One region of the Brevibacillus sp. GCM10020057 genome, then DNA from elsewhere that is predicted to be linked to it. Evidence: riboswitches for the same ligand, from Rfam matches in the RefSeq annotation. Region 1 holds a riboswitch; the other holds the start of a gene.

The links. A riboswitch is a leader RNA that binds a small molecule or an ion and turns the genes downstream of it on or off. The one in region 1 is predicted to bind S-adenosylmethionine.
Region 2: linked by a shared signal. The riboswitch ahead of ACFSO0_RS14530 (homoserine dehydrogenase) and the one ahead of ACFSO0_RS10930 (2,3-diketo-5-methylthiopentyl-1-phosphate enolase) in region 1 are both predicted to bind S-adenosylmethionine.

What each region holds. Positions count from the first base shown of each region.
Region 1 is NZ_JBHUJW010000034.1:112,267-119,796, reverse strand. Features, by position in the region: gene ACFSO0_RS10950 (acyl-CoA dehydrogenase family protein) at 1-299, shown strand, start outside; gene ACFSO0_RS10945 (1,2-dihydroxy-3-keto-5-methylthiopentene dioxygenase) at 413-925, opposite strand; gene ACFSO0_RS10940 (methylthioribulose 1-phosphate dehydratase) at 940-1,596, opposite strand; gene ACFSO0_RS10935 (2-hydroxy-3-keto-5-methylthiopentenyl-1-phosphate phosphatase) at 1,600-2,274, opposite strand; gene ACFSO0_RS10930 (2,3-diketo-5-methylthiopentyl-1-phosphate enolase) at 2,271-3,485, opposite strand; SAM riboswitch class I at 3,602-3,773, opposite strand; SAM riboswitch class I at 3,975-4,119, shown strand; gene mtnK (S-methyl-5-thioribose kinase) at 4,265-5,494, shown strand; gene mtnA (S-methyl-5-thioribose-1-phosphate isomerase) at 5,491-6,531, shown strand; gene ACFSO0_RS10915 (OsmC family protein) at 6,661-7,128, shown strand; gene ACFSO0_RS10910 (GNAT family N-acetyltransferase) at 7,309-7,530, shown strand, end outside.
Region 2 is NZ_JBHUJW010000043.1:189,749-197,278, forward strand. Features, by position in the region: gene ACFSO0_RS14515 (Gfo/Idh/MocA family protein) at 1-287, shown strand, start outside; gene ACFSO0_RS14520 (cyclase family protein) at 479-1,102, shown strand; gene ACFSO0_RS14525 (DinB family protein) at 1,161-1,676, shown strand; SAM riboswitch class I at 1,780-1,887, shown strand; SAM riboswitch class I at 1,983-2,092, shown strand; gene ACFSO0_RS14530 (homoserine dehydrogenase) at 2,176-3,441, shown strand; gene ACFSO0_RS14535 (VOC family protein) at 3,626-4,435, shown strand; gene ACFSO0_RS14540 (S-layer homology domain-containing protein) at 4,834-5,694, opposite strand; gene ACFSO0_RS14545 (hypothetical protein) at 5,717-5,965, opposite strand; gene ACFSO0_RS14550 (CcdC family protein) at 6,048-6,527, opposite strand; gene ACFSO0_RS14555 (MFS transporter) at 6,622-7,530, opposite strand, start outside.

The DNA of each region.
Region 1 (7,530 bases):
TGCTGATCGAGCTGTATGCGATGGACAGCGTCGTGAAGCGCACGGAAAAGGCGATCGCAGCAAACGGCCTGGAAAACGAACAGCAAAAGCTCAACATGACCACCGTCTACGTGCACGAAGCCTTCGACCGCGTAGAAGCATGGGCCAAGGAAGCGCTGGCTGCCATGGAGGAAGGCGACGAGCTGCGCATGCGCCTGTCCATTTTGAAAAAGCTGACCCGCCGCACGCCGATCAATACGGTGCACTTGAAACGCGCGATTGCGGACCGCGTGATCGAAGCGGGCGGATACGCCGTTTAAGCGCTGCAAGGAAAGAAAAGAGAGGAGCTGGATACGTCCAGTTCCTCTCTATACAAGAAGTGGAAAACCACCCCCATCAGCTGACAGGGGTGGTTTCGCCATGCTCATGCGGATTAGTAGATCGCTTCCCAGCCTGCAGGTGTGACGAACAGGCGGATCGCTTTGATTTTGCGGTCGTCCATCAGGGTGAAGTAGTGGCGGAAGTTCGGCGGCACGGAAATCAGGTCGCCCGGCTCCAGCTCGACGTCGAAGTAGCGTCCGTCTTTGCCTTTGATCGCGAAGATGCCGTGTCCGTCTACGCAGAAGCGGCACTCGTCGTCGATGTGGTGATGCTCGTTTTTGAATTTGACCAGAAGATCGTCCAGATTCGGCGTTGCGTCGGAGAGGACGACGATGTCAGCGGTCAGGTAGCCGCGGCGTTGGCTGATCGCCTCGATCTCCGGCTTGAACGCGTCGAGAATCTCTTGTTTTTCTTCTTCGGTCGGGCTGTAGTTGTCACGGTGTTTCGGGTCCAGGCGGTCGACTCCCCATTTCTCGTAGATGATCTCCTGGGTGTTCAGGAAGCTGATGACTTCCTCCGGCGAACTAATGTACTCGTTGGTGTCGTGAAAACGAATTTGTGCCATTTTTGTACTCCTCCTTACAGGGTGGTTGTAGTGGACACGACTGCCTGGCGCAGCTGCAGCAAGCGGGCGTGGTACTCAAACAGGAATTCAAACGCTTCGAGGTGGCGTTTCGCCTCGAAATCATTGCCGCCCCACGCGTAAATGCCGTGGTTGCGGATCAGGACGCCGGGCACATCGGGTGTAATCACTTTTTCGATGGCGGCGGCGAGGGTCGGAATATCGGCAAAGTTCTCAACAATCGGAATGGTGATGCGGGCGTTTTCCTCCCAGATGCCGAGGCCCTTTATCAGCTCCTGTCCCTGGATGGAGAAGGCGCGCTGTCCGAAGTACAACTCCGAGATCAGGTTGTTCCAGATGGTATGGACGTGGAAGCAGGCCCCTGCTTGCGGGAACTTTTTGTACACGACGGCGTGGATCAAGGTCTCGGCGGAAGGCTTGAGCGAGGTCGCATCGACCGGACGGGAATCTTTGTCGACGATCAGGTAGTCTTCCGGGGAGAGCTTGGTTTTGTCCTTGCCGCTGGCGGTGACGGCGAATTGCAGCGGCTCGCTTGCCACCTTGATGGACAGGTTGCCGCTCGTGCCCGGGAACCAGTCCCGGCGAGCGAATGTGAGCTTGACGTCATCGAGACGGCGAAACGCGTCCAGACGTTGTTCCAATGTGGCTGTCATGTATCAGCTGACCTCCTGTCGATGTTTCAAGTCTTGCAAGATGGCGATCACGTCGTGAAACGTGGCGAAAGTGCGGTGCGGAAGCTGCAGCTCCTCCGCCTTTTGCGCCAGCAACGAACGGGCAATGACATAGTCGGCAATTTTGGCCCCGGCCAGATCCGTAATCGAGTCGCCGATGACGACGCGGTAGTATTCGGCGGGGTCGTAGCGGCGAATGATCGTCGTCTTGCACATGCCGCAGCCATTGTTGCAGTGATCGTCGCAGGAGTGCGGCCAGGTAATCGTAATCTTCTCTCCGGAAAAATCGCTGCCGTTGCAATAGATCGGCACGCCGGCGAGATCAAAGGGAGCGAGGATCGGCTCCACGAAAAAGTCGATGCCGCCGCTGGTGACCAGCCATTCGATGCCTTCCTCCCGGCAAAAGCGGACAAAATCCGCGAAGCCTGGGCGAATGGCCGCTTCCTTTACGATAAAGTCGACGATGTCTTCGCGCAGGGAGGAGGGGAGCAGCTGAAACAGCTTGCCGACCCCTTCCTGCACGCTGATTTGTTGCGACAAAATCTGCTCGGTCAACGCTTCCCACTCGGGCGGGGCGAACTTGCGGACGATCGCCACGATATTGTCCTTCTCGGTGATCGTTCCGTCAAAGTCGCAGAACAGCACGAGCTTTTTGCTCATCGCCCGCCACCCCACTTCTCGAGGGCAACGGCCAGTTCCGGGGACTCGGCAGCTGCGTCCTGCAGCGTTTTGCCAGTCGTGACAGCGCGGATGGCAGCGACGAAGGCTTTCGCTCCTGCCGTGGCTCCGCCTGGATGTCCGTGGATGCCGCCGCCCGCATTGACGATCTGATCCAGCCCGAAGTCGGCATACAGCTGCGGAACGAGTCCGGGATGGATGCCGGCGGATGGGACCGGGAAGGAACGGCGCACGCCTTCCAGCGGCACGGTCAGGTTTTGCGCCAGCTGCAGCGCCTCGTTCTTGTCGAGGGCCACGTTGCCGTACGGTGACGGGAACAGCACCAGGTCCGCGCCGGCGATGCGCAGCAGCTTGCCGAGCAATAGCGGTGTGGCGATGCCGTAGTCAGGCGACGGATAGTAGGCTCCCGCCAAGGCCGGGTGAGCCATGATCGGGACGTGTACATCCGGGTCGGCAGCGAGGCGGTGCAGGGCGTCGAAGCCAAAGGCCAGGACGTTGAACAGCAGGCAATCGGCGCCTGCTTCTGCCGCGCGTTTTGCCTTTTCGTTCAGTTCGTTCACAGGTCCGGTCAGGTTGGCTGCGTAGAGCACCGGCTTGCCGATCTCCTGCTCGGTCTCGCGGGCGATCTGCTTGAAGGCGCGAATCCGCTCGAGGAACGGCGCACGGTCATCCGCAAAGAAAATTTCGTCATCTTTGACCAGATCGACGCCGCCCAATGCCTGGGCGCGAAACTGGGTTTTCAGATCATCGAAAGGAAGGCCAAGGCAGGACTTGAAAATGCTCATCAGGAGCGGCCGGTCATGCGCACCGAGCCGGTCGCGCAGGCCGTCGATCCCGTATTTGGGACCGGGGAACGCGCCGATAAACGAATCGGGCAGCTGGATGTCGATCAGCTTGATCTTGCCGTCCATGGACAGCTTTCCGAAGATTCCGGTCAACAGGGACGGAATATCGCTGGTGAAGTTGCGGGTCGGATAGCTGACGGTAATCAGCCCGCGCGTCTCTCTGTTCTCAAGCGTCTCGAGCGGAGTTGCGCTCACGGCTTCGCCCAAATACGGCTTCAGCTCGGCTTGCCTTGCTGCGGGCAAATCTGTCCACGAACCGACGGTCATCCCGACGGCGATCGCTTCGGCTTTTTTATGCAAATCTTTTGCTTGGGTCAAATACGTAACGAGGATTCGGTGCTCACTCATTGCCAGGATTCATCCTCCTTCAGGTGGAACAGCTTCGGGTGAAACCGCAAAAGTAAATGAAAAGAGCCCCCCTTCGAGCAGGGAGGCGGTTGTCGACCAGTTTGCGTCTTCGTCTCCTCTCATCTCTCGGGTTCAAAGTCGAGGCAAAGAAAAGAAAATCTCCTGCACTCGACTCTTATCCGTTGGAATTAGCACCGTTTCGCTCTCCATCGAAATGCGGAAGACAAAAAAAGAGCGCCGGTTGCCGGGCATCATAGGGCCAGTCCCTCAGCCAGCTCGCGATAAGAGTTATTGGGTTTGACACCAAAATCAGCGTGTTCTTGTTAGATTCATGATATGACGTTCGGATGCGGGAGTCAAATTATTTTTTGCTCAGTTAACAGATAGGAATTGTCGAGAAAAGATGGGCGTTCACCCGAAATAGGGTGTTGACAGCATCGGGACGTGGTTGTATGATTCAAACTAAACTCAAAACTGTATACGTTGGATACCTTATCCAGAGAAGGTGGAGGGACTGGCCCGATGATACCCGGCAACCGACATGACGCCATTTTAGCAGCTGATGCGACTGAACTGCTGGCGGCGTGCACGGTGCTAATTCCTGCAGAAACAAAAGTGGTCTGGAAGATAAGGGGGACAAAGGCACGTTTCTCTATGCGTGACGACAGCGACCTCTTTTCTTCGGGAAAGAGGTCTTTTTGATGTTTGTTTGACTGTACGGCTGGGCCAAGATGCCGCGCTGGGAATAGACGAAAAAATAGAGCAAGGGGAGAAAAAACATGGCATATCGCGCATTGACAGAGCAGGAAGCAGTGGAGTTTGTAAAAGCATTGCCGGGTTTGTTTCACGAGGGAGCAACACTGTACAGCAAGGAAATCGGCGACGGCAACCTCAATCTCGTTTTCGACATTCGGGACGAGGCCACCGGAAAGAGTGTCATCGTCAAGCAGGCGTTGCCTTACGCTCGCGTGGTGGGCGAATCGTGGCCGCTGACAGTCGACCGCGCCCGCATCGAGAGCGAAGCGCTGCGCATCCAGCACAAATACGTGCCGGAGCTGGTGCCGGAAGTGTACCATTTCGACCAGGAGCTGGCGCTGACCATCATGGAAAACGTGGGAGACCACATCATCATGAGAAAAGGCCTGATCCAGGGCAACCGCTACCCGCTGTTCCCGAAACAGATCGGCAAATTCCTCGCCCACACCTTGTTCTACACTTCCGATCTCGGGGCGAATCCGTTTGACAAAAAAGCCCTGGTCGGAACATTCTTGAATCCGGAATTGTGCAAAATTACGGAAGATCTGGTGTTTACAGATCCTTATGAAAACGCGCCGACGAACGACTACAATCCGTTGATCCAAAAAGAAGTGGAAGCGATCTGGAACAACAAGCCGCTGAAGCTGGAGATCGCCAAGCTGAAATTTGACTTCCTCACCCGGGCAGAGGCGCTGCTGCACGGTGATTTGCACACAGGCAGCATCTTCATCACGGAAACGAGCGTCAAGGTGATCGATCCCGAGTTTGCTTACTACGGCCCGATCGGCTTTGACATCGGTGCGGTCATCGCCAACCTGCTGCTCAACTACGCAGCACAACACGGATTGCAGAAAGATCCAGGGGAACGCGAATCGTACCGCGATTATTTGCTTGCGACAGTAGAGGATGTCTGGAGTGAATTCGTCTCCCAGTTCGTCCAGCTCTGGCACAAGCACGCCAAAGAGCGCAGCGCCCACACCGAAGGCTTCTGGCAGAGCTATGTGAAGCGTCTCGTGCAGGATGCCGCAGGCTTTGCGGGCTGCAAAATCTTGCGCCGCGTCATCGGCCTCGCGGGTGTGGCTGACCTGAACAGCATCGAAGACGCACAGACGCGCGCCGAAGCGGAGCGTCTGGCGCTGGCAATCGGGGAAGCGCTGATTCTCCAACGCTATAACATCGAAGAATCCACAGACATTACAGACATCGTCCGCACCGCGACAGCACGATATTATCAGGAGGCAACGACCGTATGACAACCAGCACGCAACTTTCGCCAGTCAAGTGGGAGAACGATGCTCTCGTCCTGCTCGATCAGACGCGATTGCCTGTAGAAACCGTTTATTTGACCTTGACTACGCCAGAGGAAGTGTGGGCGTCCATTCGCCACCTGCAAGTGCGGGGGGCACCTGCCATCGGGATGTCGGCGGCCTACGGGCTGTATCTCGGCATTCGCAACAGCGCAGCCGCATCGGCAGCGGAATTTTGGAGCGAGCTGCAGGCAAAGGCCGAGTATTTGGGTACGTCCCGCCCGACAGCGGTCAACCTGTTCTGGGCGCTCGACCGGATCAAGGCGCGCGTGCAGGCGGAAGGGGACAAATCCGTTGCCGAATTGAAGGCAGCCGTGCTCGATGAAGCATTGGCGATCCAGCGGGAAGACGCAGAAGTGTGCCGGAAGATCGGGGAGCATCTGCTGACGCTGCTGCATGACGGCATGGGCGTGCTCACCCACTGCAATCCGGGGGCGTTGGCTACTGCGGCATACGGCACGGCGACGGCACCGTTTTACCTCGCCAAGGAGCGCGGCTGGAACCTGAAGGTGTACGCAGACGAGACGCGTCCGGTGCTCCAGGGTGCACGTCTCACCGCCTATGAACTGCAACAGGCCGGGATTGACGTCACGCTGATCTGCGACAACATGGCGGCGATGGTCATGTCGCAGGGCAAGGTGCAGGCAGTGATCGTCGGCACCGACCGCGTGGCGGCGAACGGCGATGTGGCGAACAAGATCGGCACGTACGGCGTGGCTGTACTGGCCAAGGCGCACGGCATCCCGTTCTACGTGGCAGCGCCGCTCTCCTCCGTGGACCTGGAGACCGCGACCGGTGCCGACATTCCGATCGAGGAGCGGCCGGCAGAGGAAATTACGCATGGCCTGGGCAAACAGGTAGCGCCGGACGGCATCAAGGTGTACAACCCGGCGTTCGATGTGACCCCGGCGGAGTACATCACGGCGATCGTGACGGAGACCGGCATTTTCAAGCCGGAGGACATCCGCAGCAGCAAGCGATAGCCTGCAAAGTGACCTGCTTCGCGTCTGGGGGCAGGTTTTTTTACAAAGGAGAGACGCGCCCCTTTGGAACCAGCTATGATGGACATGTGTGGGATGTGGCACAGTAAACGGGAAAAGGGGCGAAAGTACATGGCAGGACAGACCAGGAAACCGATCAGCGTCCGCGGCGAGTGGCAGGGAAAGCACCAATTTACAGCGGAAGGCCCGAGCGGCTATCCGGTGCGGATGGATTCCGGCGTCGACCTGGGCGGGGAAGGTGCGGGCAACAGCCCGTTGGAGCTCTTGCTCGTCGGCCTGGTCGGCTGCATGGGGATCGGCGTGACCAGGCTGCTGGAAAAAATGAGGCAGTCGCCGGAAGCAATCGAAATCACGGCAGACGGCATCCGGGGCGAAGAAGCTCCCCATGCCATTTCCGAAATTCACCTCACGTTTCACGTCCGGGGAGAGGTCGCTTCGTCCCGGCTCTGGCAGGCGGTAAAGCTGGAGGCCGAGAAGTATTGCCCGGTGGCGGCATCGCTCAAGGCGGCGATCGTGCCGCACGTCGTTCTGAACGGCAGCGAGATTCCCGAGCCGCAAGGAAACGCCGAACGGGTGTGACCACCAAACAGGCAGGCGCAAAGCTGACGACTGTGTCAGCTTGTTCTTTTTTCCCGGGTCTGATGTTGGACCCCACGACGCCCTTGCCAATGGCAGGGACCCTGTTTCATAATCGAGCGTAAGAGAATTTTTTCCAGTTTTCGGCAAACGATCAGGGAGGATCTGGGGGAGGGAGAACCAATGAGGCGCATACAGATGACGGAACATTCGCTGCTCAAGCAACTGGAGCCGGCCGATGCCAAAGAAATGTTCTGGCTCACCGATACGAACCGCTCCTATTTACGGCAATGGCTGCCCTGGCTGGACTATACGAAACGGGTGGAGGACACAGAGCAGTTCATTCGCATGACGATGAATCAGTACAGCAACAACCAGGGAATCCATTACGGGATCTGGTACAAA
Region 2 (7,530 bases), on a different contig from region 1:
AGCCCGCGGAAATCCAGGGCGAGGACGCAACGATGGTCATTGATAAAATCAATCACCTCACGCGCGTCGAGATTCGTTACCGCGACGGCAGGGTAGAGGATGTGACCAGGCCTCAGGCATCGAAAACCATGCAGTATGAAATCAGGGAGTTCATCCGCCTGGCCGCTGCGGGTGCCAGAGAGTCGGCGACGAATTCGCATACAGCCTCGAGGTTGGCCATGGAAGTGATGGACGAAGCGAGAAGACAGATCGGCGTCGTATTTCCCGCCGATTTGCCGCAAGAATAGCTGTGTTTGCTTCTTCCAGCCAGCAAACAGGTTCTTGCATCCGTTGACAACATAGATCGGGCTTGACTGATTGAATGCACCAACCAGCAGGAGAGCGGGGCGCAGTCCTGAATTTGTAATGGATACATGCAAAAAAATGGAGCTTGCCCGCAGCCCCGTGCGGTGGAAGGAACAGACGGAGGGAAAACGCGATGATCATGTACGATGTAACCGGAGCGATCTTTGAAGGAATGACCGTGTACAAAAACAAGCCGGAGAAGCAGCCGAGAATCAAGCCAGTCACGAACGGGTACGTGACCGAATCCCGCATCGAGCTGGACGTACATACCGGGACGCACGTGGATGCTCCCTTGCACATGGTGACAGATGGCGAAACGTTTGAATCGATCGCGCTGGAGAAGCTGGTGGGCAGCTGCAGGGTGCTCGATCTGACGCATGTGGAGGACCGGATCTGCCGCGCGGATCTGGAGCCTTTTGACATTCAGCCGGGCGAATTTCTGTTGTTCAAGACGAAAAACTCGCAGGACGAGGCGTTTTCCTTTGATTTTGTCTTTTTGGCAAAGGATGGGGCGGAGTATTTGGCGGACCTTGGTGTGCGCGGAGTAGGTACAGACGCACTCGGGATCGAGCGCAGCCAGGAAGGCCATCCCACCCACAAGGCGCTGTTCGCCGGCGGTGTCATTATCATCGAAGGACTGCGGCTGCGGGAAGTGCCGGATGGGGCATACTTCATGGTGGCCGCACCGCTCAAGCTCGTCGGCACGGATGCCGCGCCTGCCAGAGTCTTGCTGTTTGACGGTGTGACTGTCTCGTAGGAGAAACCGTTTGGCCAGTCTGAGGGAGAATGTGCAAAATGAAAAAGGGGGATGCGACATGCTCGAACGTCCAGCGAAAGGCGAGTACAACGTCTATTACACCAGTTATGTTGATCTCGTGCCGGAGGGGGTACTGCTGCCATTGCTGCTGGAGCAGCTGGAGGAGACGACAGCGAAATTTTCTTCCCTGACCGAGGAGCAGCAAGACCGTCGCTACGCGCCAGGAAAGTATACGGTCAAGGAAGTGCTCGGCCACATCATCGACACGGAGCGGATCATGAGCTACCGACTGCTCCGCATTGCGCGCGGAGACCAGACGCCGCTCGCCGGGTACGACGATGAAGCGTACGTGGCAGCAGGTGCCTTTGCCACAAGACCGATGAAGGACATGGTCGAAGAGTTCAGGGCTGTGCGGCTGTCCACGGTCGCGCTGCTCAAAGGTGTGCCCGATCATGCCTGGTCCAGATCAGGGATCGCCAATGACAGCGAGATTACTGCACGTGCGCTCGCGTACATCATTGCCGGTCACGAGCGTCACCACCTGCGGGTTCTCGCCGAGCGATACGGCGTCTGAACGGATTGAGGCTCACAGCAAGACTTCTATCTGGGCAAATCGTCAGAATGTGGTTGACGGATGGAGAGGAATTTCTTAGAATATACTTCAACAGCATACAACGTTCTTATCCAGAGAGGTGGAGGGTCTGGCCCGATGAAGCCCGGCAACCGTCACGATGTATGTGACAAGGTGCCAATTCCTGCGGGACTGCGGTCTCGAGAGATAAGAAGCGGGCTATTCGTACAGACTTACGAACCTTCTTCTTCTCGAAGAAGGTTTTTCTGTTTTACAAGCGGATGGTTTAGAAACTTCATAGCAATTTTTTTCTTATCCAGAGAGGTGGAGGGACTGGCCCGATGAAGCCCGGCAACCGTCACGATGCATGTGACAAGGTGCCAATTCCTGCAGGAGAAGCTCATCCTGAGAGATAAGAAGGGGATGCCCGATGAACATCAGCCTTCTTCTTCTCGAAGAAGGTTTTTTTGTTGCACAATAATTTACCGATGGGGTGACTGGAATGAGTGTAGAGGTAGTCAAAGTAGGATTGCTGGGGCTGGGTACAGTCGGAGGAGGCGTGATCAAGACGATTCACTCCCAGCAGGAGAAGCTCGCGGCGCGTCTGGGGAAACGGATCGAGATCGTCAAGGCGCTGGTGCGGGACGCGGAAAAGGAGAGGGCCGTACAAATGGGCCGCACCGTGCTGACCACCGACTTTGACGAGGTGCTGCATAGCGGCGTGGATATCGTCGTCGAGGTCATGGGCGGAGTCGAGCCTGCTTACGATTACGTGCGGGCCTCAATCGAAAAGGGCTGTCATGTCGTCACGGCGAACAAGGAGCTGCTGGCCAAACGGGGCGCAGAGCTCGTGGAACTGGCGAACCGGCACCAGGTACACCTGGCCTATGAGGCGAGCGTGGCCGGGGGAATTCCCATTCTCGGCGTCCTGCGCCAGTTTCTCAGGACGAATGACATTACTGGCATTCGCGGGATACTCAACGGGACGACCAACTTCATCCTGACCAAGATGGAGGCCGAGCAGCTTTCGTATCAGGAGGTGCTGCGGGAGGCGCAGGAGCTGGGCTACGCCGAGGCAGACCCGCGCTCCGATGTGGAGGGCTTCGATGCCATGTACAAACTGTATATCCTCGCCCAGCTCGTGTACGGGGAATCGCTGCCGCTCGCGGAGGTAAGCCGGAAAGGGATCGCGGACCTGACTTGCGGGCAGATCCGGATCGCCAGCGAACTGGGGTACCGGATCAAGCTGATCGCCCAGGCGAACCAGACGGGGGACGGAATCCATCTGTCGGTCGAACCAACCGCGCTGCCTTTGGACCATCCGCTGGCGCAAATCCAGGATTCCTACAACGCAGTCCAACTGTCGGGGAACATTGTGGGCGACTTGCTGTTTACGGGCAGGGGAGCCGGGGAAATGCCGACAGCGAGTGCGGTCGTGGAAGATTTGGCGTACCTGTTGACCCAGCCGTTCACACCGCACCCCGTCTGGAAAGAAAGAGAGGGAGCCGCAAAAGAGCTGTCAGGGGGACGGGAACAGTCGCTCTGCTACGTGGAAGGGGCGGGGCCGGCTGCAACTCCGGATCGCGTCCTGCAGTTTTTGCGTGCCAGCGGCGTCGAGGTACACAAGCTCAAGGTCCAGTTCGATCTGGGCGGCGTCCTGCGCGCCGGACTGATTACGTCCGGGCTGCACGAGGAACACACAGATTTGCTTCGCTCCGACTTCGGTCTGCAGGTGCGGTGTTTTCCTTTGCTGCACGCTTCAGAATAGGAGCGCCAGAACCGTTCACGAGCAGCGGCCATTCGGGCGGATGAGGCCGATGCCGGTAGGGCTGGATGCGTTTCTGCCAGACGGGCGCCCGTTTCGTCACCTTTCCTTTTCACAGGAGAAGAAGTACAATGAACAAAAGTTTTGGCAAATGACGGGCCGCGCGCCCGAGCGTGGAGGGGAGCCTATGCAGCTGGCATTGGATCATATCGTTCATTTCTTGCACCGTTCTCCGGCAGAGCCAGTCGAACAATTCCGTCAACATGGATATCATGCGGTTGCCGGAGGAAGACATGTGACGTGGGGGACATGGAACAGCTTGAGTTACTTTGGGCTGTCGTATGTAGAATTTTTGTCTGTAGAGCTTCCGGAGATTGCTGCAAACTCCGATAATCCGCTGATTCGCCAGCTCGTCGGGGAACAGAATCGTGGAGAAGGTCTCGGGCAGATCGCGCTGCGCACACGGGAGATGGATCAGTGGGCGGAGCATTTTGCAGGCAAAGGCTTGCAGGTGACGGGGCCGGTAGCTGGCAGCCGCAAGCGTGACGACGGTACGGTCATCCGCTGGCGCATGCTTTTTTTGCGCGATCCGGACAGTGGGCTGGTGCCGCCGTTCCTCATCGAATGGGAAGCAGATGACGCGGAACGCAAGCACGACCTGACACAGCGGGGTGTCATCGCGGCACATCCGAACGGTGCTGCCGCTGTCGACTCTATCGTCTATGCGACGACGGATCTGGACGAAGCGGCGAGCCGCTGGCAGCACTGGTTTGACTGGCAGAGCGGCGACGTGTATCTGGACGATCTGCTCGGAGCACGCTGCCGCAAATTTTCCCTGTCTGGCGGCGACGTCGTGCTCTGCGAGCCGGTCCGGGCTGGCATTGCCCAGGAGGCATTGGACAGCAGAGGAGAGCGGCCGTTCGCGGTGCGGATCGCGGGAGCAGCCAAGGAAGGGCTGGATCAGGTGTACGGCGGCTATTACGTCCGGATGAGGTAGGCGAGGAGAGCAGAGTGAGGTCGGGAGAGAGCAGAAGCCCTGTGGCTGCCAACAAAGGATGTCGGGGAAGCTAGACTGCATTCTCTAAAGCAGTTTTGTGCAATAAAAATTCTTTGGCAAGGATTTACAAGTCAATCAAGGTTGTAGACATGTTTTTTTCGTGAAGAGATGGGCCAGAAAAAAGTCACGTCATCATTTGGCCCATCAACTGGTTTATCAGTGCGGTGAAGTTCAAGTCATCCTACTGTAAACCCGCTTTTATCACCATAAAGTCTGCGGCAGAAACGGGAGGATAATAAACTCCCCCCGTTATCAAGATACAAATGCTTAACAATAAAGCTGGTATATTAAACTTCTTAAGCTTTCTTTTCATTCAAGCTCCCGCCAACATGAAGAGTTTAATCATATTTCTTGATCATCTCGTTTACCCTTGTCAATTTCGGAAGCTCATTATAACTATACGTTGCCACATCTTCTGGCTTTCCAGGGATGAACACCATAATCACCATGCGCTGAACATCTGTAGCCTTCACCTTGATTGCCATTCCATTTTTCAAGTAGATCGTGCTGCCGTCTTTCTTAAGGATCGTTCCCTTGATAGTCAGTCCTTTTGGAGACGGACCATTCCCAACCAGCACCCCATTTGTCACCTTCAGACTATTGTGAAACTGATCCGCTACTTTACGCCCTACAACAATGCCGTTGTACTCGATGTGCAGGAACTTGAAAACCTTTGCCGCTTCCGCACGGGTAAATGGACTTTCAGGTGTCTGTCCCCAAACTTTCGGAAGGATACGCCTTGCTATCAGGTGCTGGTAGTTGGTAGTACCTGGCCAAATTCCTCCATGATATGGCTTCCACGCGTTGTTCACAATCAGAGACGCTTCCTCCTTGGTAAGAAGGCGGTTCGGATCAATCGGAACACCTGCAAGGATTCCTGCTTTATTGGATTTTTCATAAATGTCTTTCGCCCAATGCCCGACTGGGAGCTGTGCCACGGGAGCCTTCTCTTTCAACTGCATGACAGCAACCAAACTCGTCAGCAGCTGTCCTTGCGTGATTTGGGCGTTTGGCCGGAACGTCCCGTCTGCGTATTTCCACATCACTCGTTTTTCCAGCACGTAATCGATGTCGTCTTTATACGCATGATTCTGATAGTCGGAAACACTGGCGACCTGTTTTCCTTCCGCTGCTTGTACGTAAAAAGCCGGGGCAACCGCCGAAACGGAAACACCCGCCGCCAGCAGCGATGCCATCATCACTGCGCTTGCTGGTTTTTCATCATTTGAAATACCTTCCTCTGGTTACAAAGTTTTCACTTGCATCGACTTCCTTCTCTAAAAAAAAACGAATCGATGTATTGTAAATAGTTCCCTGCAAATTCCTGTCCGGCTCGGGCAAACGAGATGGCAGAAAGCGCAGTTGTTCACTGGCGGATTGCCAAAAAGTTTGCCAATGAAAGCGAGTGCAGGTTTGCCCCTTGTTTGGCGGCACGAAAAAATCCCCTCCGGTCAACAGTAACGAGTCCATGATCGCATGAACTCCTTTTTACTGTCTACCATGAGGGGATCATCCCAGTGTGGCAGAAGTCTCTTGTCTTTGTTTCAATCCGTTACGTGCCGAATGTTTTCTTCGTCAGTTGACGGTACATGTACAGCATCGCGATCCGCCAGGGCACCAGCATTCCGAAGGCGAGCAGGAAGAACAGGCCGCCGGTTTGGATTGGTGTGAACGAGTCGTTGATCATCAGCTTGATGACCAGGCGAATCACCAACAGCCCCATGAGGATGACAAAAAAGGCTTTGGAGCGCTTCAAGTACACATCCTGCCCCACGATTTCAAAGCGGGAGGTCAAAATCAGCGGGATCGAAAACACCATCCCCACGAGAAAAGCCGTAAAGTCGTACATCGGGGGCGTGGCCGCCTCTGGCAGGAAGAACATCGCAAAGCCGGTCGCCATGAAAAACGGCGGCAGAATGATGCTTTTGGCCGAGACAGGCTTTTTTTGCCGGCGCATCCGCACGAAAATGACCAACGTTGCCATAATGAGCGGCACCAGGATGCCCAGTGCCGTTGAAGACAGTATTTGCATGGAAGAATCCCTCCAACATATTAGCAGTGGATACTCATATCATACACGATTGTCGGAAGGAAGGTAAAGGATCTGGCAATGTTTCCCCCATTTTTCAGGCGGCTGCTTCGTCTGTTGCGCGGATGTCCAGCTTGCGTTTTTGGCTGTACAGATAGGTGCCGACTCCGCAGGCTGCGGTCAACGTGCCGATGCACAGCAAGTAGCCCGTGATGCCCATCAGGTCCAGACAGACGCCGGTGACGCCGAGCGCGAGCAGGAAAAAGCTGCGGTCGAGCATGCTCTTGAAGGAAAAGAACCGGCCCTGCTGGTGCTCGGGGAGGCGCTTTTGGAAGATGGTGGCGGTGACGGGGAAAAAGAACGCCACGACAAAGCCAAACATCGCAAAGGACGCGAGCACTGTCACTCTATGGGTGGCAAAGGACATGCCGTATTGCGAGATGCCGAAAAATACGAGCATCAGCGTAGAGGAGGCCATCAGGTTTTTGCCGCCGACCCAGCGCTTCGCAAGCAGGCCCCCGGCGAAGATGCTCAGTCCTTCCGCCATGTAGATCCAGCCCATAAGCCGCGGCTCGTGTTGAACTTCGCTAAAGTTGAGGATCATCAGGTTGATACCGCCGAGAAAGAGCGTGATGAGCCCGTTGTTAATCAAGCCGACCAAAAGGGCAGGATCTTTTCGGGCGATGCCGAGCACTTCCCGGAACTCCACCTTTTCTTTCATGCTGCGGGTCGTGATGGCCGGAATGCGCAAAAACAAGGTGACGACAGTCAGGATGGCATAGGCGATGATCGAGCAAATATAGAGCATGGACAGGTCCATCGAGACGACCAGCACCCCGCCGATTGCGGTACCTCCGATGCGGGACAGCGTGGAGATGTTCAGATACACGCTGTTCGCTTTCAGCAGCTCATCCCTGGACAAGATGGCGGGCAAGGAAGCCTGCACGGTCGGGAAGTAAAAGGCGGCGGAGCATTGCATGACGATGAGGGAAACGACCATCCAGGC